DNA from 2 places in the Cohnella sp. LGH genome. Region 2 is predicted to be linked to the other one. Evidence: riboswitches for the same ligand, from Rfam matches in the RefSeq annotation. Region 2 holds a riboswitch; the other holds the start of a gene.

Region 1 (12,295 bases), 2.4 Mb from region 2:
GAGAAAATTCGTCAAGGCTTCCAACTGATCAAGGTCGATTCCGTGGACAACTCGATTAAATTAAAAGACGCCGAGTTTAAGTTGCTGGATTCGAATGGCGTTCAAGTTGGTGAACTGCTGACAACGGATAATAACGGGCAAATCGCTGCCGGAAATCTGGAACCCGGCGATTATACATTAGTTGAAGTTAAAGCGCCGTTGTTCTACGAGCTGATCTCGATACCAATACCACTTAAGATCGTGGCTAATCAGACTGCTATTGTCGAACTTGAGGCGAAAAATACAAAAGGTACAGGCGGTAAGCTTGTCGTTACAAAGGTAGATGCCAAAACATCGAAGGAACTGCAGGGCATTGAATTCCAACTGTATGATGCCGACGGACACTTGGTAACTACAACTGAAACGGACGTCAATGGCGTAATCGAGTTCAACGGCTTAGCGTACGGAAACTATAAGCTCGTCGAGACGAAAGCAGACGGGTTTGTAATCGAACAAGCCGAGAGAGCGATTGTGATTACAGAGCCAACAACAATGATCACGATTGAGAACAAGAAGAACGAACGCTCCGTTCAACTGACGAAGTATAATCAGGGCAAGAGTCAGGTTCTTCCAGGCGCTATTTTTGAATTGAGAGAACAGACAAACATGGTTGATCTGGAAGGCAACCCGATCTTCCAAACGGTCGCTGGAATCGACGTCTCCAAGCTGACGACCGATTCGAACGGTCAACTGCTGCTGACGGATCTTCCTGCAAACAATTATCAACTTATTGAAGTTAAAGCTCCTTCAGGATACAAATTGAATAATACGCCAGTAGAGTTTGAGATTACTCTTGTCCAGACAGAAGCCGTACTCGTAGAAAAAACAAACGAGAGAATTCCAAGCTCGGGAGGAGGAGGCTGGATCCCAGGCCCAACGGAAACGCCTAAGCCGACGGAGGAGCCGAAACCTACAGAGACGCCAGGACCAACGGAGACTCCACAGCCTACAGAAACACCGGAGCCTACTCCGACTCCGGGGCCTACAGAGACTCCGAAGCCGACGAACCCAGGGGACAAAGTAAAAGAGGAAACGACTGTAGACAAGCCTGTTAAAGGCGAAGTCGAGGTCCCTGAGAAGGGCAAGGTCAAAGTCGGAGAAGAACCGAAGCACGGCACGGTGACGATCACGCCGGATGGTAAATGGAAGTATACGCCTGACAAAGGCTACAAAGGCAAAGACTCCTTCACCATCATCGTGACCGATCCGGAAGGTAATGAACAGGAAATTCTCGTCGAGATCGACGTGGATGATATTCCACTCGGCGGGATCGATGCGGGAGGAAAAACTCCGGGGAAACAATTGCCGAAAACCGGTGAAGACAGCTCGCTTCCTTTGCAGCTTGCCGGCATTGCGCTAATCGCTGCAGGCATCCTTTTCCTCAACCGCAATCGCATTTTCCGTACCAAAAACCAATAAAAAGAGAATAGAGAGACTAAAAAGATAATAAAAAACAATAGAGATAGAATATTCCAAACCTACCGAGAAATCGGTAGGTTTTTCCTTGCATAATCTATGAAAATTTGCTATACTTCTACTATAAAAGCAAGCTCGATAACGGCAAACCTGTCGAAAGGCAGCGACGCAAAGCTAGAGGGTCTTCCCTTCCGTTGGAAGGATGACAGCCAGCTACCGAAAGTCTCGGCTTTTTTTGTTTTCTTCGGACGAGCTTCACGATAAAGGCAAACCTGTCGAAAGGCAGCGACGCAAAGCTAGAGGGCCTTCTCTTCTATGAGGAATGGCAGCCAGCTATCGAAAGGAGTCAGGATTATGATTAAATTTACAAGAGTGTTACTGGCCGCTTTCGTTCTTTTCGCTACGATCCCGGCAATCGCTTTCGCTGATACGCAAGCAAATAAAGTTACTTTGGATACGATCCAATTGGAGAGAGGCACGATTGGCATCCGACTGGCTAACAAGACATCAGTCGACATGAAGGCGAAGATTTCGAAGGGAAGCGCGAGCTATACATATACATTGAGCACGACAACGAACGACCAGACGGTGTGGCTGCCGCTGCAGTTGGGCAACGGGCAGTATGAAATTACGGTGCTTGAGCATGTTGTCGACAAAAAGTACCGCGTGAGCCTTACAGATAAGGTCGATGTAACGGTAAAGAATGAGCCTGATGTATTCTTGAATTCGACGCAGACGGTAGCTTGGAAGGAAGCCGACAAGGCGTTGGCCAAAGTCAAGGAGTTGACGAAGAAAGCTGCTACGGATGAACAGAAAGCAAAGGCTATCTACGAATATATCATTCAAAATGTCAGCTACGATAAAGATTTGGCTCGTAAGGTTGCTGCGGATTACATTCCGGACATTGACGGTACTTTGACCTCGGGCAAAGCCATCTGCTATGGTTACGCTACTCTCTACGCGGCTATGCTGCGCAGCGTAGGCATTCCGACCAAACTGGCGATGGGCAAGACGAACTTGGTTGATGAATACCACGCTTGGAACGAGGTTTACTTGAACGGCAAATGGGTTGTTGTAGACACGACTGTTGACGCAGTGCTGAGCAAAGGTGCCAAGAAGATCACATTTAACAAAAAAGCAAGCGACTACGCGGCAGTCAAATATTACTGATTGAACTTAAAAGCGTCCGGAATCGTTATAGATTCCGGACGCTTTTTTCGCATAGAGAGTTTAACTTTGAGCTTCAACCCGTTCTGCGTGAACGATGAGACGATGCGTTGGATTGACTAGCGGATCACACGTGATTAGTGTAAGAGTCGTTTTGTCTTCGTCTTTCTTCAGTACGGACAGATCGTTTGGAAGAACGACTTTAATGTCGGTCACCTTGTAGACGAAGCTGCTGTTTCTTGTCCGGATGTCGATTTGGTCGCCGATTTCCACTTCGTCAAGTCGATTGAACATTCGTCCTTTTGTTCGGGCCCGGTGGGCTGCGACTGCGGCATTGCCGACCTCGCCAAGCGGTGCGGTTTCCGTCATATGGCCCGCACCTACCTTCATATTTTGCGCGGATGCTCCTTCTAAAATCGGTAGCTTAAGATCGATTTTGTCAATCTCGATAATCCCGATTGTTCGCTCATCCATAGGCTCTTGAGATTCCTCAGGGACCTCGGACGAATCAATTTCCGTTCCTGCTTGTTCCAGCCCCGCGTCAAGCACGTTAGAAAGTCGGCTGTACTCTGCTTGAATATTGTAGGAGCGTGCGGGATCGCCGGACGACAAAGATTGCTCCAATTCTTGCAAAATTTGTTTCTGTTCTCTATCTTGGAGGTACTCTCGGGCAAATGGGAAAGCTAGCAATGTTAGGCCTGCGGCAATCAAAGCGTAGGAAGCGATTTTAGTGACGGTTGTTCCAGTTCGTTTCATAGATTTACCATCTGCCTTTATCTATACATGATACGTTCAAACTGAAATAATAAACTATCGGGCTGAACAAAAACTGTACAATAGAAAACGGATTTTTCTATTTGACTTAGAAAAGTTTAGAAATTGTTCAGTAGGGCGTGGTAGAATATAAATGTTTGGTTGATTGGTTCTTTTCTCCTATTAAATAGGTAATTTGATCTATTGATGAAAACCGGATATTAGAAAGAGGCTTGATCTTAATGAATGGATTATTAATTTGTCGAGTTCGTTGGATTGCGAAGGGCTTGTTTATCGTACTGCTAATTTCCATAGTTACGGGATGCGGAATATTCAGCGGCGAGAAGAACGAGCAAGAGCCAACAACGGCAACGCCGGTGATCGAGCGGTACAGCGGACCGATGAGCAAGGTAATGCCCTATGTGTATACGGCGAAGAAAGAGTTCTCTCTTACATTTAACGGAATGAGCGACAATGTTACGATGACCAAGCTGCTAGATGAGCTGGATAAGTACGGGATTAAAGCGACCTTTTTTCTGCCGGGGATGCGCGTCGCGGAAGAGCCAGACATAGCCAAACTGATTTTGGCCAGAGGGCATGAGGTTGAGAACAATACGCTGAATCGCCTTGATATGTCCAATCTTAGTTATGAGCAGATTTATAAAGAAATTCGTCTCAGCAACGAAATTATCGAGAGAGAAACGGGGGTTGCTCCTCGTTACATTCGCACACGTTCTGGCGACTATACCGACGATGTAAGACTGGCATCTGCTCACAACGGTATGGATGCTGTTATTGTCTACAGCCTGTTTTTGCATAATTGGCAGAAGGAGACTGACTTAGAGAAGGAACTGTATATCAGGAAATACATTACCCGAGGCGGAATTATTTCCATTGATGCGGAAGAGAATACCTCGCTCTTGGAAGATGTTGTGCTTGTGGCAAAAGCTGCAGAAGAGGTGGGGTACGACTTCATTCCTTTGGGACAATTGATCAAGCATGGTGGAGAGCGGAAGCCGTTGGAGCAAATCGAAGGTTACGACGCCGTACGGATCAACCCGGATTACGAAAACGCGAAGTACAATTTGATTTATGATGTAATGACGGACGAAAAGAAAATTACGCTAACATTCGATGATTGGGGGACCGATTATACGGTTACCAAGATACTGGATATATTGGCCAAGTATGATGTGAAAGCGACTTTTTTCTTACGAGCCAAAGGAGCAGAAGCTAATCCGAATTTGGCAAGGGCAATGATTGAGGAAGGACATGATGTAGCAAACCATACATATACCCATCCCGTCATTACAACTTTGACTCCGGAGCAATTGCAGGAAGATGTCGTCAAAGCTCATCAAGTCATTACAGAAGCCATTCAACAGAAGCCGACAATGCTGTTCCGACCTCCTACCGGAGAAATTGACGATAAAAGCGCCAAAATCGTTTCTGCGATCGGGCTACCTAATATCGCGCTGTACAACGTAACGACGCTCGATTGGAACTCGGATAACAGCGCAGAGGATATTGTGAATAAAATTATGGAGAAGACGGATAAAGGGAGCGTTATTTTGCTTCACATGCTTGACGATATTCATACGATCGAAGCTCTACCTACAGTGCTCGAAAGTCTGAGGAAGTCGGGTTTCACATTCGTCAAAATGGCGGAATTAGTCGGGGTGCAAGAGTAGACGATTCGGGAGTACGGGAGAGAACAGAATGAATATCTATGATCGGCTGTTGGACAGAATGGAGTCTATCGCGGTAGTAGGATTGGGGTACGTTGGCTTGCCGCTTGCGCTAGCCTTTGCTAAAAAAGTAAATGTGGTGGGATTCGATTTAAACAAGAAGAAAATCGAAGGATACCGGAATGGATTAGATGCGACTGACGATGTCGGCGATGAGGCTGTAAGAAACAGTACAGCATCGTTTACTTCAGACGTTTCGAGGCTTGAGGATGTGCATTTTTATATTGTAGCTGTACCGACGCCGATCGGCAGCGGGAATGTTCCCGATTTGACCTACATTGAGAATGCAAGCCGGCTTGTTGGGAGCAAGCTGAGTAAGGGAGCGATCGTTGTCTTCGAATCTACCGTATATCCTGGTGTGACCGAGGAGATTTGCGTACCGATTCTGGAAGCGGAATCCGGCTTGCGCTGCGGAGAGGATTTCAAGGTCGGCTATTCGCCAGAGCGAATTAATCCGGGAGATAAAGTCCATCGTCTGGAAAATATCATAAAAATCGTATCGGGAATGGACACAGAAACGCTTGAGACGATTGCCAAAGTGTACGAGCTCATAATTGAAGCCGGCGTATACAGGGCCGAGAGCATTAAAGTGGCGGAAGCGGCTAAAGTGATAGAGAATGCGCAACGCGACGTCAATATTGCATTCATGAACGAATTAGCGATGCTATTTAAGCAAATGAACATCCCTACAAGAGCTGTGCTTGAGGCTGCGAAGACAAAGTGGAACTTCCTTCCGTTTGAACCGGGTTTGGTCGGAGGGCACTGTATCGGGATTGATCCGTATTACTTAACTTATAAAGCGGAGGACACGGGATATCGGTCGCGCATTATTCTTGCCGGACGCCACATTAACGATGGTATGGGTAGCTTTGTCGCACAGAGTATCGTCAAAATGCTGGTCAAACTTAAAGTAGACATTTCCAGTGCCAGAATCGGTTTTCTAGGACTTACATATAAGGAAAACTGTTCAGACATTCGAAATACGAAAGTCATTGATGTGATCCATGAGTTGAACGAGTATGGCATAACGCCGCTTGTAACAGATCCGATGGTTGATCCTGAACAGGCGTTTGAGGAATACGGCATAGAGTTAATGAATATGGAGCATCTGCAGCAGCTTGATGCCGTTGTAGTTGCCGTACCTCATAGCAGCTTTGCATCGATGACAGCACGGGACTTTGAGGCTATGTTTGCCAAGAATAAAACCAAGGTTCTAGTCGATGTAAAAGGTGTATTCAACAAATCGGATTTTGAGAAAAACGGCTTCCATTACTGGAGTCTGTAGCGTCGGTCTCACGGATTGGAGGCAGCGAAATGTTAAAGTTGAAGAAGAAGCCGAAGAAAACTGTCGAAGAAATATTAACAGTTCCAAAAGGGGACAGGCGTACGTTAGCTTATGTGCCGGACCCGGATAAGCTTCGAAACTCGGCTGATCGCAGAGGGCTTAAGAGCGAGGAAAGCGGAGCCCAGCAGGAAGGGAATATCCACGATAAACTTCGTATGCTTAGTTTGCGTTATGTTGCGGAGTTTGAGGTGATGATCGATTTAGCTAGGAAGGGTAAGCCGGTCCGAGGTCGATCTGTGGATGTTTCAGCAACGGGCATCTTGATTGCGGTCGATGATCTGTCACAGGATTCCTTCAGAGTCGGAGGCAAAGTCCAGATTCGTTTTCGTATTCCTCCAGGAGCGATGCCCGAAGGGTTCGAATCGAACGTTAAAACACAAGCTACTGTTGTGAGAATTCTTGTCAAAGAGCATGACGAACAAGAGCAGACAATGGTCGCATTCGAGTTCGTCAAACCGCTGACTGAATATTTCCAGAAAAAGCGCTGGGGATATTCCGTTTACATGGCTAGTAGTTTGCTGCTCTTTACGGCTTTGTTTGTCATGCTTATGCGCGCGGAGAGCGTTATTTATTTCAAATACAACTCGCTTTTGTATACGTACAGCATCATCGCCGCGGCATTCTTGCTGTCGAGATATTTGTTTGGATCGTTATATCGGGATGTGCCGATTAATCCTGTTTACACGCCCGGCGTTACAATTATAATCCCTTGCTTTAATGAGGAGCAGTGGATTCACCGTACGATTCTAAGCTGCGTCAATCAGGATTATCCGGTTCACAAGCTCGAAGTGATCGTAGTAGACGATCGTTCCACGGATAATTCCCCACAGCGTATTCAAGAGACTATTGAACTGATTCACAAAGAGGCAGAGCGCTTCGGTACTAGAGATAGAGTGAAGATGCTCCTGCTTGAAGAGAACGGCGGGAAGCGGGTGGCGTTAGTCAAAGGCGTTGAGATGGCGAAACACGATTTGGTTGTGTTCGTTGATTCGGACAGCTTCCTCGAACCAACCGCGATCCGTCATCTTGTTCAGCCTTTTCAAGATCGTAAGGTTGGAGGCGTAGCCGGGAGGACGGACGTTGAAAACAAATTTACGAATTCCATCACCAAGCTTCAAACCGTCCGCTACTATATCGCGTTCCGAATTATGAAAGCGGCCGAATCCTGGTTCGATAGCGTGACTTGTCTTTCCGGGCCGTTGTCCTGCTACCGCAAAGAATTAGTGCTCAAGCATTCCGACGCATGGTTGAATCAGAAGTTTTTAGGGCAGCCGGCCACGTTCGGAGACGACCGAAGCATGACCAACTATATTTTGCGTACACACCGCACAACTTATCAGGATAAGGCGATCTGTTCGACTATCGTACCTTCGGATATGGGCGTGTTTTTGAAGCAGCAAATGCGCTGGAAACGTTCCTGGCTAAGGGAATCCTTGCGCGCATGCAAATTCATTTGGCGCAAGGAACCGTTTATGGCACTTTTCTTCCTTGTGGGATTGATAGTGCCGATTGCCGCTCCCGTAATCGTAGTATACAACCTGATCTACGTCCCTTTGTTTCATCATGTTTTTCCGGGAACATTCCTTATGGGATTATTGCTGATGGCCCTGTGCATGAGCTTGGCGCATCTGTTTTTCCGTAAGAGCAAGCTATGGATATTCGGAATTGTATTCTGTTTGTTTTATGAATTTGTGCTTCTGTGGCAGATGCCTGTAGCCTGGGTTACTTTCTGGAAATCTACATGGGGAACTAGGGAAACCCCTCAAGATATCGAGGCCAGAAACAAGAAAGAAGCGCGCAAACAAAAAAGAGTCAACCGGAAGATCGGGCTGCCGTTTTAATATGGCGGTTACGTTCCGTTCAGTAAGGAGAAGCAGAGATGGGGAACAAGAATCGCGCTCATACCCTAGACACGCGGAAGAAAGACCGACGCAAAGCAATTAAGACGGTGATTCAGCTGACCGTGCTGCTCGTTGTTGGATATATCTTGTTTCACGCGCTTGTCGACGTTAAAAAGTACAAGGAACCAGAGCGGACTGAATGGGCCTCGGACAAAGGGTTTGTCGCCTTGTCATACTTCGGAGTCAGCCGTTCGGGCACACCAAAACTGATCTCGAAGCGAGAGCTGAATAAGCATCTCAAGGCGCTCAAGGATCAGGGCTTTGTCGCAATCTCTCAACAGGATGTGCTTGATTATTATCAGGAGGGAAAGAAGCTTCCAGATAAGGCGCTGTTTCTATCTTTTGAGGACGGTCGAAACGATTCCGCGTTATTCTCTCAGCCGCTGCTAGAGAAATACAATTTCAAGGCAACTTTTCTCTCATATGCGAACAAGATGGGGAACGGAGATCGCAAGTTTCTTCAGCCGAAGGATATGAAGAAAATGACCAAAAACGGTTATTGGGAGCTTGGCAGTAACGGTTATCGACTCACCTATATCAATGTTTTCGATAGCGAAGGCAATTTCATTGGTATGAAGGATGAGAACGAGCTTCGAAATAAAATGAAAATCGATTATTACAATCATTATCTAATGGACTTTTTAAGAGACGGCGATATGATTCCAACCGAGACGCGAAGCGAAATGGAAGCACGCATTTCGGAAGATTACAGGCTGATGGAAGAAATTTATACAGACCAGCTTGGTTTCGTGCCGAACGTGTATATGATCATGCATGCGAACGCTTTGGGAGCTGGGATGAACCGTCTTGTGACGGAGGCCAACAATACAGAAATACAACGGATTTTTAAAATGCATTTTAACAGGGACGGGATTTCTTTTAACGGCAAGGACGAGGATCTTTTTGATTTGACGCGAGTACAGCCTGCACCCTACTGGTATACGAACCATTTGCTTATGAAAATAGCTAAGGATACCGGCCAGGAGATGAAGTTTTTGACCGGGGACGCCAAGCGTGCGAAGAATTGGACGTTAGTGAACGGTGCGGCTGAATTTATCGACAATCGTATTGCACTGACTTCACAGCCGGCCGCTCCCGGTACGCTTCTTCTCAACGGCAGCGAAAACTATCAAGATGTTGAATTTGAGGCGACTTTGGCCGGTAACGTAGTCGGCCGACAGTCGATTTATGTCAGATATGACCGGGAACGGAATTCGTTCGTTCGGATCTCGCTGGATAATAATCAAGTGACGATCGAGCAGAAAAGAGCCGGACAAGAAATTGAGAAGCTGGTACAATTGGATTTGGACGAAATTGACTGGAAGGAAACCGATCTGGCGCTGAACAAGGCTACAGTCTATTCGAAGGTTCAAACTTCTAAAATCGACTTGACGGAAGAAACCCGGTATCCGGTTAATATCGCGCAGAAAAGAAAGGTATTCGTAACTTTGCACGGCAACGATCTTCACGTTGCGGTAGACGACGTCCAAACGCTTGACAGCGCGATTGACGGAGAAATTTCTTCTGGCTCCGTCGCACTTGAGTCGGAATACAACGTACAGAACGAGCGGGACGATATTTACGACGGCGTCTTCGATGACGTTCAGATCAAAGGCTTGTACAGCAATCGGTTTTCCGGCTTAGACAAATGGTTCAAAGAAATCGAACGTTCGATGGACGCTACTCTTGATTGGGTGATTGAAACGTTCTGACTAGCTGGAAAGGGAAGGAGTGCGATAGTTGAGCAGGATTCGTTCAAGCAATCGTCGTAAACGGACTGTTGCCCTCTATGCGTTTGCAGGTTTGTTTGTGCTCTCGGCAGGTTTGCTTTATATTTGCAGACAGGACGTGTTTGGGGCGGCTAGCAAACCTAAAATAACGGAATTTAAAACAGAGCGATCGGTATGGTTGGCGGATTGGCGCTGGGAAGCTGGTGTGGAGCAGTTGGGAAATGTTGCAAAAGGATTAACCAGCTTGCAGCTGTTTGCCGCTTATTTCGATGAATCCGATCGTCTGCTGTTTACGGACGAATTCCGGGAGGCGCTTCCTGTTGTTCAGCAGGAAGTGGATCGAGGCGGCTTGAACCGCTTGTTCCTGACACTGGTTAATGACATCAAGTACCAAGGCGGAGGGAACGTGCAGAAGGACAGCGAGCTAGTAACGAGGCTTGTCAAAGATTTTTCGAGCCGTAGCAGCCATATCAACGAAATAATTGCCGCTGTCGAGTCATACGGTTTATCTGGTGTCGAACTAGATTATGAGAGAATTGATGACAAAGATTGGACGAATTACGCGCAGTTGATCAGAGAACTACATGCGCGGTTGATCGGTAAAGGCAAGGAGCTTCGAGTCGTTTTTGAGCCGCGCGCGCCGATCGAGCGGCTTGATCTTCCGGAAGGGCCGGTCTATATTATGATGGCGTATAATCTGTTCGGCAATCATAGTGGGCCGGGACCAAAGGCGGATGATGTATTTGTTCGCCAGCTTGCTGCACGGATGAAAGGTTTATCTGGTCAGCCCTATATCGCATTGTCATCGGGAGGCTTCGATTGGCACGGTGAAACCGGCAAAGCTGCCGGAATTACCGAACGGCAAGCGGCGGATCTAGCTAGCGGTGCTACCTCGCCCCCTGTAAGAGATAAGGCGAGTGGCGCTCTGCATTTCGAATATATGGATTCGAGCGGTGCTAAGCACAACGTTTGGTATGCCGACGGCAAGACCCTAGGGCAATGGATTCAAGCAGCCAAGTCCAAAGGCATCTACAATATCGCCATATGGCGGCTGGACGAACTTGGTGAGGAGTCGCTTAAGCAGCTCCAAAGCACTGGTTCCGTTCAAATTGAATAAACAAATTAACGCGAAGAAGAGAAGGGTTTGACACTCTCTCCTTCGCGCTTTTCATTTTCCGTCCGGGAATCTGATACGAAGTTAAGAACGTGTTTCTCCTTGTCGAGAAGCACGTTCTTTTTGTCGTTAGCAGTTTTATAAAATGTTCTTTTTGAGACGGTAAATAAAGGATATTTTTATTCAACTTAGAAAAGTTTAGAAATTGTTCAGTAGGTTGTGTTAGAATAGTAAAGTCCAAAAAATGGTATTTTAATAGAAATATGCTCGAAAAGTCGGAAAGCTGTACTGTTCTTGTCGAAGCGAGGAATCGTTTCTAGCACAGTCCTGTGAGTACATGAAGGGGAATTGGCATGAAGAAGTGGCTGTACAGTGTGTTGGCGCGACCGGGAACGATTGTTGTCTGTTTTACGGTTGCTTTGGCTCTAATTGTCTACACGATCCTGTTCGTCAAGCCTTACATAGGCATGGCCGACAACGGAGACTACTATAGGGAAATTCATAATCTTGGACTTTACTATTTAACTGACAACTTCGACGATCGCCACTTCGGCTACTTTAACCGTCTGTTCGGAATCAGGCAGCATCCGTTCGAGCAGACTACGCAGTTCGTATCCTCATTATCCTTGGTCATTCGAACCGCGCTATCGCTTGATTTATGGTTTACCTGGGACAATGTGTTTGATTTGCGCACGATGGGCGCCATTTATTCAGTTACCTATCTCGTTGCTTTTTATTTGCTGCTGAAGCTGTTCGGGACCCAAATGTCGCTTCCTGTTCTGGTTGGAACCGGAGCGCTGGCAGTTTTAATTTTCGGGGATGTCGGATACGTCGCCTATTTTAATTCTTTTTACGGGGAACCGGCCTCCTACATTCTGTTGTTCCTAACCTTGGGATTCGGCTTCAGATTGCTTCGGGAGCGAGTTCCGGCGACATCGGATTTTATTTTATTTTTCTTGTGCTCGGCGCTTTTCGTAGCGGCCAAACAACAGAATGCGCCAATCGGTATTTTGCTGGCAGTCATTAACGCGCGGATTTTCTTTCTTAGGAAGGATATGCGCTGGAAAATCGTTGTTAGCGGC
Region 2 (12,295 bases):
TGGTTGACCGCTATGCCGGCTATTGCGCCGCGTTGATGGAGCACGGAATGCCGCTTGATCCGCAGTTTATCACTCCGAACTTCGACGACGGCTATATTAAAGGCTACCAGGAGATGAAATATTTGCTTCAACTCTCCGAGCGGCCGACCGCGGTATTCGCGGTAAGCGATCGCGCGGCCTTCGGCGCCCTGCAGGCGATGAACGAAGCCGGGCTGGCGGACGGGGAAATCGAGCTGATCGGCTGCGACAATGTCGGAGGGAGCCAGGGAATGGCCGAGAGGATCGCCACCGTCAATATTCCGCGCCTGGAGGTCGGTCAGATGTCCGTGCGGTTTCTCGTGGAAGCGATCAAAGGGAATGCATTGGTCGGCAAAGTCGTTATACCGGGAACGCTGGCGCTACCGTCCGCAGAGTAGAGCTGCAAATTCGAGGATTGGAAAAAAGATCACCCTATTTCACCCGCCTAGCAAGCTCGGGTTGAAATGGAGTGATCTTTATTTTGTCGGTTTCGGCTCAGTCGAACCTTAAAAGGACTTCGCGCTTCGGTTCTTCCGTTCAGGCTCGAATTCTACTTGCGGAAATTGTAGACGATCCGCGCTATTGGATGGTACAATTTGGTATGTATGTGAATGAATATGAGAATGGGAGGCTCCTTCATTGGATCTTTACCTCAAACGAATTTGGAAATATAAATTTCACTACCTGCTGGCATTTCTGCCGTTGCTTCTTATTTTCCTGTTGAAAATGGTTCCTCTTATTGCCGGAGTTCGTATGGCCTTTACAGATGTGAAGCCGCTCAAAGGTATATTCGGGAGCGAGTGGACAGGTTGGGCCAACTTCGAAGCGCTATTCGGCATGCCGGAATTCGTTAGCGTTCTAGGGAACACGCTCGCGATCAAGCTCTCGTATATGGGCGTCGTTGGAACCGTCGCTCTTATGCTCGCGCTCGCGCTGAGCGGAATTCAATCTGCTCGGCTGCGTAATGCGTTCGTTCTTTTTTTTCTGATCCCGTATTTTATCCCGTCCTCCGTCTTTGCGGACGTAGCGGCGTATCTGTTATCGCCTACGCAATCGATCTTTTCGATAGATAGCCTGCTTCTGACCGATCCTGCGTATTTCAGGGCGATCGTCTACTTGCTAGAAGCTCTGAAAACCTGCGGAATTCCCGTGCTTCTTGCGTTGGCCGCGATTCAAGCCTATCAATCCGGCTCGCATGCGCCCGGAGTCCGGCAGACTTCCACGTTCTATCCCGCTTTACGGGCGCTTGTCGCGTTTTTGCTGATCCAGTTGTCCACGATTCTGTCCACCGATTTCGATCTGCTTTATCTGCTGAACAACCCTCTCGTCTATTCAGTAGGCGATACGGTGGATACCTTCGGTTTTCGGATCGGCTTTATAAATGCCAATTACGGCGTCACCTCGGCGGTGTGGCTGTTTCAGTTTGCGGTTCAACTCGTCTTTACTTTAGCGGCCTATTTTCTTGTGCGAAAATGGTTCCTCCGCGATCTGTTCACCGGCGGCTCTGCTCATGCTTCGGGAGTGAAGCGGGTGAATCTCGGCAAGTCCGCGGACTCCAGTTCGGGTTCAGGCTTCGGTGCTTCTGCAGGGCGCAACGCGCTCGGAATTGTCGTCGCTTCGCTGTATTCGGCGATCGTGCTGTTTTTCCTGTACTTCCTGTTCGTTCATCCTTTTCTTATCGGCGAAGGGGGCGGGCCAGCCTTATCCGATGTCTTCCCGGGGCAAAATTTTATGCTTTTTCTAATCCTGTACGGCACGGTGACCGTGATCGGTCTGTTGATCATTCTCATGCTCGCTTATCCTCTCACCGTTTCTCGGCTGCCCGGTCGCGGACTTTATAAGCTTGTGCTGCTGTTTGTGCTGGCGATCGGAACGGGAACTACTTTACACGAATATATGGCGTATAGGGAGCTGGGCGCGGTCAACACGATTTTCCCGCTGCTGATCAGCGGAGTAGTCGCGATTGTGGGCGTATTTGTGTTGAAGAGCGTCTTTAACGCAAATTACGCTTCCTTAAAGCTGCAGGCCGAGCAGGAGGGACGGGGGGAAATGCATGCCTTTTTCACCCTTTTCGTGCCTAAAGTATGGAAACCGCTGTTGGGGCTTGGCGTACTGAACTTTGTCGGCTTATGGAACTCCTACATTCCGTCTTTCGTTTATACAAGCAATCCCGAACTTTACTCTCCTATCGCCAGCGTCGCTATGTTAAGCAGAAGCATGGACCTGCAGCAATCTCCCGAGATTATGCTGCAGCTGGGAGCTATCGTAAGCCTTCCTTCGGTTATTCTCCTATTGGCCTTGAGCAAGTTTCTGACGTCAGAGGTGTTCTTGGGGGCTTCTCGGCGGCTTTAGCTTAGGGAACCGGATACAGTCGAGAAAGATCACTTGGAACAGCACAACTATGGGCCACGTGAAGCGCCTGTATTTGAGTCAGGAGTTTTGAGCGAACTTCCGGTTTCCATCTACTCTGCACAGAGCTATTTGGTTGAAGATCAACAGGATGGAACCGTTTGGATCTGGATGGAGTACGTTGAGGGAGGGAGAACTTGCAAACACAATCGAGCAGTTTTCTTATATTGCCCGACAATTAGGCCGTGTTAATGGCGCTTACCTCACAGGAATAAAGATGTACCGAATCATGAATGGAGAATGAACCTCTCAAAATACACTGCTCCAAGAGAGACGTAACCAGCTCAATTGCATTATCGCCGTTCACAAGCAAATGGGCTTGGAGGCGGGCTCTTAGAGCTTCTTTCTCCTTTTAAGAGACAAGTTCCCGCAGAGCTCTAGAATTCAGAAACTGTACTTGATTTATATTCCTTACTGCGCACCCCACACCAGCTGTTTTCCTGTCCTCGGAATAGAGCAATTAACTCTATAAAGTCCTAATTCCACAGTCTCCCCTTTTCTCTATCGAAAGTATCAGTTTCTGAAGAAAATAGTAGAACAAAAAAGGAAAATGGTGTAAACTGAAGGGCGAAAGGGTAATTTTACCTATTCAAGAACAATAAACCGCTACGAGATACAGCCATGTGAACTGATAAAGGCAAACCTGTTCGAAAGGCAGGGACGCAAAGCCACGGACCTAAGGTGTCGGTAGAATTCATCGACTGCTATGGCCGCCGGGTTGCCCGCTCGCTGGCTTTTTTTGTTTTCTGAAAACCCTGATTTATCTATTTAAGGGAGAGTGTGACATGAAAAATCATTTATTATCTTTAGTAGCAAGAGTTTTATGTGTTACCCTGCTTGCGCAAATAGTCGTTTCGACATGGGAGAGCAATCCTGCTCAAGCTTCGTTGGTTAAACCATCCGATATTCGCGTTCAATTTGGAGGGGCCGAAGGTACTAGTTCACCAACATATACGCCGGATTATGGAGAAGTTTACGGAGAGAAAAATGGGCTTACATATGGTTGGAACTTTGATCATACCGCCTATTCAGTCAATGAGGCTGTTTACGGTTCTTCGGTATCGAGCTCATCTATTGTCATACAGCCCGGAGGACAATGGGAGATTGCGCTGCCATCCGGAGGTTATGAGGTTGAGATCAGTGTAGGCAATGCTGTGTACGGCAGTGTTAATACGCTTCAAGTTGAGGATGTCGTGTTCTGGGATCAATTTGAAATTGCGGCCGGCGATCGAGATACGATGAAAAAACGGGTTCAAGTCAAGGACGGTAGGCTCACATTAAAAGGAGATGCAACAAGTCCATCTACCTCTATCCAATCGTTAACGATTATGAAAAATGGCCCGGCGATCCGTCAAATGTCCATGCCTTATATCGGGTTACCGGCGGTGCAGAATAAACAACCCGGGGACACGATTCTGATATCCGGCAAGCAGAATAGTCAGTATAACGCCATTCCCTCTATAAAAGTTGGGGGGCTAGGGCAAGCGATCGGTACCTATTTAAACACGGAAATGTCTGCAATAAAGCAACGCATTGAAGCGATGGAATTGCTGGCCAGTCCTTGCACAGGATGCAATGCAAGCCAATTAGGAGCGGCAATTAACAACAGTCCTAATGAGACAGCCGTTATTAAGACCGGACATCTCAATTTAGGCGATTCCGCTACGTTTGGTTCGCCAACCAAACCGGTATTTTTAATTGTGGACGGAATCAATACGACTGGACATTTTGCACTGACTGTTTACGGAACGTTGGTCATCAAAGGGGATTTCAATTCAAATGAAAATCTGACACTGAACGTAATTCACCCGCAATTATCAGCGTCAGCAAGCAAAGGGGATTTGTGGATCGGCGGAACGCTCCGTTTGAATAATAATTCAACCTTGCAGGTGGCGGGCGACTTTACGTTGGGAAGCCTTATATACAACAACGGACAATTAAATGTACAAGCGGACCGACTATTTGTTTCTGACCAATTGCACATTAACACCAGAGTGGACATGAACATCGCGCAGGAAATGATTGTCGGAAAACTGATCGCTAATGACCAAACGACGAATATCCACGTTAACTCCGGGGATTTATTCATTCAAAATGATATTCACGTAAATAACCGTCTGAACATACAAACCGGCGGAGTTGTCGCCATCGGGGGCAGCATTACTTCCAATCAGAGACCTGTCATTTCTACTGGAATGGGCGAGAATGCTCAAACGAAACTGAATTACAGAATTTACGGACTAAATGCGGAGTATTATTCCGAACCGAATTTGACCGGGGATCTCACTGGTGTCGTCGATGAGAATATAAACCTGAACAATATATTACCGATAACCAAGCCGGGGCTTAACGACGGAAACATGTCGGTAAGATGGACAGGAACGATAACACCGTATTTCTCCGAGATTTATGAGTTCGAAACAGACGTAAGAGGCGGGGTGAAATTGTGGGTGAACGATACGCTTCTCATTGATAAGTGGGAGGCAACGGAGAACGGCAAGTATTCCGGCTCGGTGGCGCTCGAGGCCGGGGTAGAGTATGGCATCCAAATTGAATATGCCAACCGCGGAGGGCAGCAGCCTCGCATCTTATTAAATTGGGCAAGCGAATCCGGAGCGAAGGAAATTGTTCCGCAGAGTCAATTATCGCCGTTCGAGGTGCCCGTTCTTACGACGGTCGCAACGGAGAACACCGTAAATCTCGAATGGACGACATCCTTTAATGCGAATGGATATGAGATTGAGGCGGACGGGGCCGTTTATTCATTAGGCAATCAATCCGTTTTTGCCCATGCTCCACTAGAAACGGGAACGCTGCATAGGTATAGGGTAAGGGCCGTAAATAACGGTATTAAAGGCGGATGGTCGCCGATACAAGAGATTTGGACGTTGCCGGGTATTCCTGTAAATATTCGTCTAGAATCAACAAGCAACTCCGTAACGCTAACGTGGGATGAAGTAAAAGGCGCCGAAGGATATGACATTGAAACTTACAATACAGTAATCGATAACAGGAACAGCACGACTTACACCGAGCTTGATCTTAATCCGAATCTTCAGAGAACATTTAGAATTCGTGCTCGCAACTCTAGCGGTTTCGGAAAGTGGAGCGTCATCGTGGCCAAGTCAACTCTGCCCGGGGCGACAGGCGCATTGTATACCGTAGCGACGGATACTTCCATCGCTGTGAGTTGGGATGCGGTTTCCGGGGCGGATAGCTACGACATAGAGGTTGACGGCACGATTGTAGGAGGCCTTGCGGTTACGCACTATTTGCATGCCGATTTGCAACCGAACACGATTCATACTTACCGCGTCAGATCAAACAACAGTGAGGGGTCGAGCGGATGGAGCGAGGCCGTCCAAGCAGTTACGCTCCCTTCCGTTCCAAGCCACCTGCGTGCAATGACCATTGCCGGCGATCATATTCATCTTGAATGGGATGAAGTAGAGAATGCTTCCTCCTATGATCTTGAGGTTGACGGAGTAGCGGTCGACGTTGGAACAAGTACGCAATACAAACATTCGGGACTGGAAGCTGACACGGAACATACGTACAGAGTCAGAGCAAGGCACCATTCTGTCGTCGGTAATTGGAGCGAGCCGGTAACGTATACGACATTGTCCGGCGTGCCCTTAAACTTGCGTGCAGCATCAACAAGCAATGAGGTTACGCTTTCCTGGGATCCGGTGATCGGTTCGGTAGGCTATGAGGTGGAAGCGGACGGTAAGATTATTCCGAATGGTCTAAGCACGACATACGTGCATGCCGGGTTGAAGCCGTACACAGAGCATACTTACCGGGTTCGGGCAATCGGTAAAGCGGGGGCTGGGCCGTGGAGCGAGTTCCTGACTGCAACAACCGGGCTGGATGTGCCGGTATTGAGTGCTCAAGCCTTATCGAAGACGGCGATTTCTCTCTCTTGGACAGTTGTGCCCGGAGCGACGGCCTATGAGCTTATGGTCGACGGCGAGGTCATCGATGTCGGCAACGTTACAGCGTATTTGCATGACGGGCTGCTTCCTTATTCCTGGCATGCGTATCGGGTGAGGGCAAAAAGCGGTGCCCTACCAGGCCCTTGGAGCACTGCTTTAATGAAGGCTACGCAGTTAGGCACGCCTGTAATAACAAAGCTGTATGCGGCAAGCTCGGAAATCACAGTGGAGTGGGAGGCCGTTCCGGGTGCGACCGGTTATGAAATCGAGGCGGACTCGGTCATTGTGGATGTAGGTACGGCGACGACGTATATCCATCGCAATTTGCTTCCCAACACTGTCCATACGTACCGGGTACGCGCCAAGAGCGGCAACGATGTAGGAGATTGGAGCGATTGGAGCAAACTTAGCACTCAAGCGACTTCTCCTATTACGCCTTCACGCTTCAGAGCGGTTGCCAATACGAACTATATAGAACTGAAATGGGACGCATCGCCGGGAAGCTTGAGCTACGATCTTGAAGTGGACGGGCGAATCATTACCGGGATAGCTGGGACAAGCTTTACCCATCAGGAGCTCGTTCCGAACACGATGCACGTCTATCGGGTTAGAGCATCGAATGCGGTTGGGTCAAGCCCATGGTCGAACAAGATCAAACCTCGTACCATTCCTGAACTGACGGTGGATGTCGGGCAAGGTACGATGTTTAACTTCGTTATCGTAGCCCCTAGCGTACCGGGTCTGACGGAACGGACCATCACGGTAACTTATAATCCGGAAGAACTGGAAATTGAGGATTTGAGCGTAGCTACGCCCGAGATCGAATTAGCAGTGGGGCCGATCAGGGGTACGAATATGAGCATCAGTGAAATCGCGAACGGGAAAATCGTTTTCCGGATTTCGAATGCCAAAAGCACGACTGTTAATATCATTCGTTTTATATCGAGGTCCAATGAAGCTTCCAAAATCACATACTTCGTCGAATAGCGATTCATCACTAGGAGGGGATTTTGATTGTCGTATCAAAGGGCACTGTCAGCATTGCTTATATCCTTATTTCTCATTCTTTCATTATCTCATAAACCAAGCTACGCATCCGTTCAGTCCACAGATTTGCAAGTATCGACAGTCGCCGCATCAACCACGTCTGATGATAAGACAAGCAAGTGGGAACTGGTAGAGGAGCGCACAGCCAATGCGAAGCACTATCTGCTGGAGAACGGCTCAAGGCAGATGGTCTCTACGTTGGAACCACAGCATTATCTGGACCAGTATGGAAACTGGCAGGATATCATCCCCTCATTAATCGATGAAGCAGAAATTCAAGATATAAATGTGCCGATGTCGCAAGAAGTTTTTGGCGAAGTCAAACAAATTATTAAAAAGAACAAGGAACTCAATCGGCAAAAAACGTTTGACTATGACAATACCTCATATAAAGCTCTACAGGTACCATTCAATGTTTCATTGCCTAAAAACTTTCAGCAAGGCTATCGTATTCAGAAGGGGCAGGACCAAATTTGGTTTAAGCCGACCAGAGCGAACAAGGCAAAGGCAAATTTGATAGATCAACAGACATTGACTTACGTAGATGTTTGGAAATCGACCGATGTAACGTTAAAGGTGCTTGGCGGGGGGGTGAAAGAAACCTTTATCCTTAAGGATAAAAATGCGCCATCGACCTTTTCGTTTGAAGTAGAGGGTGATTTTAACTCGGAATTGGCTACCGATCAACTTTTTATTTTGCCGGCTTGGTTGATCGATGCTAACGGAACGGTCAGGTCTGTTGAACAGGTTTTGAGAAAACAAGGAAATAAGCAATACATCGATCTTACTGTGGATGACTCGGGGCTAACTTATCCTATCGAAGTGGATCCCACGGTGGCAGTATCTCCTACGCAAGTTGCTTATCGAATAGGTCAGGCATACGGTACAAGTGGACTCTATTTCGGTTCTTCTACAATACCTGTGGGCGGAAGAGCTTGGAACCACGCTTATATCAGTTATTTGAATTTTGATTTGTCTTCTATTGATGGGATTGTCTCGAGCGCTACTTTAACATTGTATCGCATAAGATCCGAAGACGGGGATAACCGACCATTAATCATACAAAGTTTTATGAACTCATCACCGTGGTCGCCTTCCAACCCTTCCCAAATACCAGGTCAAGGTGAATTAATTACTGTAGTTAACACGCCTGCTAATAGTTACGCTCCCGTCGTGTTTACAGGAATGGAGAAGTATGTTCGTCACGTGGTTGAAGGAAAACCGAATTATGGAATTATGTTATTCCCGGATCTTATTTCTGCGGATCAGACAAAAGTAACGATAAGAAATCTTACATCTCCATCGTTAACCATAACCTATACGCCGATACCCAAAGTAACGGAAGTAGTCGCACCCGTCGAAAATCAGTTTTTTGGCCCGAACGACAATTCGTTTATTCCGATCATCAAGGTAACGGGGCCTAACGCTTCTCCATTGACGGCTGCTTATTATCTGGATAATGAGGCATCGCCACGAGAAACGAAGTCCGTTTCCAATCCGCAAACGGCGCAAACGGTCAGTTTTAGCGCCATGAATATCGGTACGCTGGCGGAAGGGAAGCATGCGTTCAGATTTACCGCCAGCAACGGGCAGCAGACAGGTCAAAAGTCGGTCGATGTATATGTGGATAAAACCGCGCCTTTATTAGGTTCACTAAACATTACGTCTACCAGTAGTTCGGTTTCGATTTCCGGTTCCGCGAGCGATGGCGGTTCAGGTCTGGAAACGTCCTCGTATCGTTATACCGTCGGAACAGCGACAAGCGGGTGGACAAGCCAAACGTCCCACACGGCTGCATACCTTATGCCTAATACGGTATACCAAGTGAAATTCGAGGCGAGGGACAAAGTCGGGCTTGTTTCTTCGCGCGAACAGCAGATCTATACGGCAGCCCAGAATCCTACGTTGTCCATAACCCGTTCTATGGAAACCAGCCTGGATCTATCCATCAACGATACTAACCCGGATGGAACCCAATACGTCATTCAGGCGGGCGGCCGTTACGTAAATGCGACCGGAACATTAACCGCTGCTCCCGTCTGGTTTGCTCCGGTCAATAAAAAGATAACCATAACCGGACTTACGGCAAATACTTCATACGCTTTGACAGTAAAAGCGAGGAACGAAGCGGGAGTGGAGACTGAAACAAGTGCAGCACTAATAGGAACGACACTTGCCGCTCCTCCTGCCACGATTACACCAACAGCCAAACAGCGCTCGATTACATTGTCCTGGCCTGCGATTAGCGGAGCGACGGGCTACGACGTGGAGGCGGATGGCGCGATCATTCCTAACGGCGCTTCTGCAACCTATGTGCATAACAATCTTGCTCCCAATACTCCACATGAGTATCGAGTGCGGGTCACCAATGCGGGGGGGACGGGGAACTGGAGCCGTCTGGTTACAATCTATACCTTGCCCGATCCTCCTTCGATTCCGACCGGTATACAAACGACATCGATGCAAACGGAGGTCACGGTCACTTGGGATGCTTCTACCGGCGCGGATGGATATGATATCGAAGCGGACGGCAAGGTGATCGATAATGGTAATCGTTTATTCTATGTAGACAAGGGGTTACAACCATTAACCAAACATATCTATCGAGTCAGATCCAAGAATGCTGGGGGTGCCAGCGAGTGGAGCAGTTCGGTTACGCAAATCACTTTGCCGTATCCGCCGACTGCGCCCGAACAGCTTGACGCTCAGCCGACTATGCATCAGATTACGGTGAGTTGGGATCCGGTTGATGGCGCTGACCGCTATGAAATTGAGGCGGACGGAGCAATTCTCGATAACGGGGCCCGTATGACATACATCCATGATGGTTTGGACCCGCTAACCGGGCATACGTATCGGGTCAGAGCCGCGAATGCGGGAGGGATGAGTTCATGGAGTCTGCCGCTGGATGTAACTACGCATCCGGAGAAGCCGAATATTCCAACGAATATTATGCTGACGGCTGGTGAAAAGGAGATTACTTTGATCTGGTATGAGGTTCCGCATGCGGAAAGCTACGACATCGAAATCAACGGTACAACAATTATGAATTCGACAAGTGCGCAGTTTAATCATACCGGACTGTCACCCAATAGCAGGTATAAGTATCGGATTCGCGCAGTCAATATCAGCGGCACGAGCGAATGGAGCAGTCCGGTTGCGATGAAGACGCTCCCTAGCCAGAGCGATGCGAACGAGTCACTTACGAATATTGCCGCATTGGTGACCAATTCCTCCATTACCTTGTCCTGGGATACGGTTGCACCGGACGCCGAGTACGAGATTGAGGTAGACGGCATCATCGTGGACAACGGAACCGACACAATATTTCAGCAAACCGGGCTTCCGCCGAACGAATTTCACACCTATAGAATCAGGTTGAAGCAGAGTGGAACCTCGGGTGTCTGGGTGGCCGTTCTCTCCTTGTCTACATTGCCGAATCCGCCAGACGCTCCGGGCCAATTAGAGGGGTTCCCTACGAACGACAGCATCGAGTTGAGATGGGGACGAGTCGAAGGCGCAACCGGATATGATATTGAAATCGACGGTAAAGCTGTGGACGGAGGCTACAATCCGATCTATTTGAATGAAGGCTTGTCGCCGGGAACGACTCACACCTATCGGGTGAGAGCGAAGAACATGACCGGAGTAACAGCATGGAGTCCCGTTCTTGTCGCAAGCACCACCAATCCCGACTACCGGGTTCAGGTCGTACAAGGGCAAACCTTTCATTTCTCCTTGCTGGCGTTCGATGTCAAGGATTTCAGCGAGCGAAAGTTTATCGTAAAGTACAATCCCGATGAACTGGAAGTCATCGATTTATACAGCTTCACGCCAGAGAAGAATGTTCTGAGCAATGGCGCAATACCCGGCTCCCCTCTGACGGTCGCGAATGTACCGGGGATGATTGAATTCCGGGTACATCAAAGCGTTGCCCCGGGTACGGTCTGGTCTGGGGAAATTACGTCCATCTTATTTAAGTCCAAGATTGACGGACAGTCATCCATGCAATTTAGAGTGGAATAAAGCTAAGCTTCGAGGTGAAAAGATGAAACCCGGATATAAAAGAATATACAAGTGGACGGCTCTTTGTATCGGTGCAGTTTTAGTGCTGCAGCTGCTGACGGGCATTGGCTTCAATTCGAAAAGCTCGTCGAATATCGCCGTGTCTGCAGAAAACGATGAGGATGAGAAGCGCATTGCGGTGGAATTATCGAACCTTTCCGGGGCAAGTAAAGAGGATATTTTGCAATGGAGAAGCGCCGGGAAATCGTGGAACGATATTATCGCCTTGCTTTCCACACGGGACGGCGACTCTAACGGAACCGCAAAAGCCGAGAGGAGTCAACTTCTTGCCGATAGCGGCTTAGATAAGGACTTCATTAAGAAATTAACGGATGCAGGCTATACTCAGTCGGAAATAACGGATGCCAAGCTGCTGGCGGAAAGAGTTCTTTTCCAACTGCAGGAAATCGTTCGATCGGTTGACAATCGTCCGAAGCAACCTATAGCGGAGTTGAAGGACGAGAATCAAGGTAGCGAGGATTTGACCGCATACATCAAGATTAGCGACCAATTCGACTTAAAAACGGCTGTATATGCTATGACCGTATTAAAGAAGGATTTCGGAAGCATCAATAATGTCCTGAACGAATACCTTCTTGCGCTGCAAATCGACTTGAATATTGAGGAATATTTTACGGATAAAGAAAAATATCTTCAGGATAAAGAAGATAAGGGGATCGGCGTTAACCCTGATTCCATAATTACGATCGACAAAATCGAGAATCGAATGCTGGAAGCCATTCAACAGGGAAATTCATCGACCGACGATGACTTCACGACAAGTAATGATGTAGCGTTCCCTGTCGAGTCGCAAATGAATC

The links. Region 2 has a riboswitch for cyclic di-GMP ahead of J4772_RS00635 (fibronectin type III domain-containing protein). Riboswitches for the same ligand answer to the same signal wherever they lie in the genome.
Region 1: it holds a riboswitch for cyclic di-GMP, as region 2 does, so the genes downstream of both, J4772_RS10460 (transglutaminase-like domain-containing protein) here and J4772_RS00635 (fibronectin type III domain-containing protein) in region 2, are expected to answer to the same signal.

The regions. Positions count from the first base shown of each region.
Region 1 covers NZ_CP072117.1:2,565,077-2,577,371, forward strand. The annotation lists gene J4772_RS10455 (SpaA isopeptide-forming pilin-related protein) at 1-1,458, shown strand, start outside; cyclic di-GMP riboswitch class I at 1,589-1,676, shown strand; cyclic di-GMP riboswitch class I at 1,711-1,796, shown strand; gene J4772_RS10460 (transglutaminase-like domain-containing protein) at 1,810-2,625, shown strand; gene J4772_RS10465 (class D sortase) at 2,686-3,378, opposite strand; gene J4772_RS10470 (polysaccharide deacetylase family protein) at 3,618-5,066, shown strand; gene J4772_RS10475 (nucleotide sugar dehydrogenase) at 5,095-6,408, shown strand; gene J4772_RS10480 (glycosyltransferase) at 6,438-8,309, shown strand; gene J4772_RS10485 (polysaccharide deacetylase family protein) at 8,348-10,081, shown strand; gene J4772_RS10490 (glycosyl hydrolase family 18 protein) at 10,110-11,216, shown strand; gene J4772_RS10495 (glycan biosynthesis hexose transferase WsfD) at 11,567-12,295, shown strand, end outside.
Region 2 covers NZ_CP072117.1:144,818-157,112, forward strand. The annotation lists gene J4772_RS00625 (LacI family DNA-binding transcriptional regulator) at 1-416, shown strand, start outside; gene J4772_RS00630 (hypothetical protein) at 658-2,370, shown strand; cyclic di-GMP riboswitch class I at 3,054-3,153, shown strand; gene J4772_RS00635 (fibronectin type III domain-containing protein) at 3,582-7,349, shown strand; gene J4772_RS00640 (fibronectin type III domain-containing protein) at 7,377-11,435, shown strand; gene J4772_RS00645 (hypothetical protein) at 11,341-12,295, shown strand, end outside.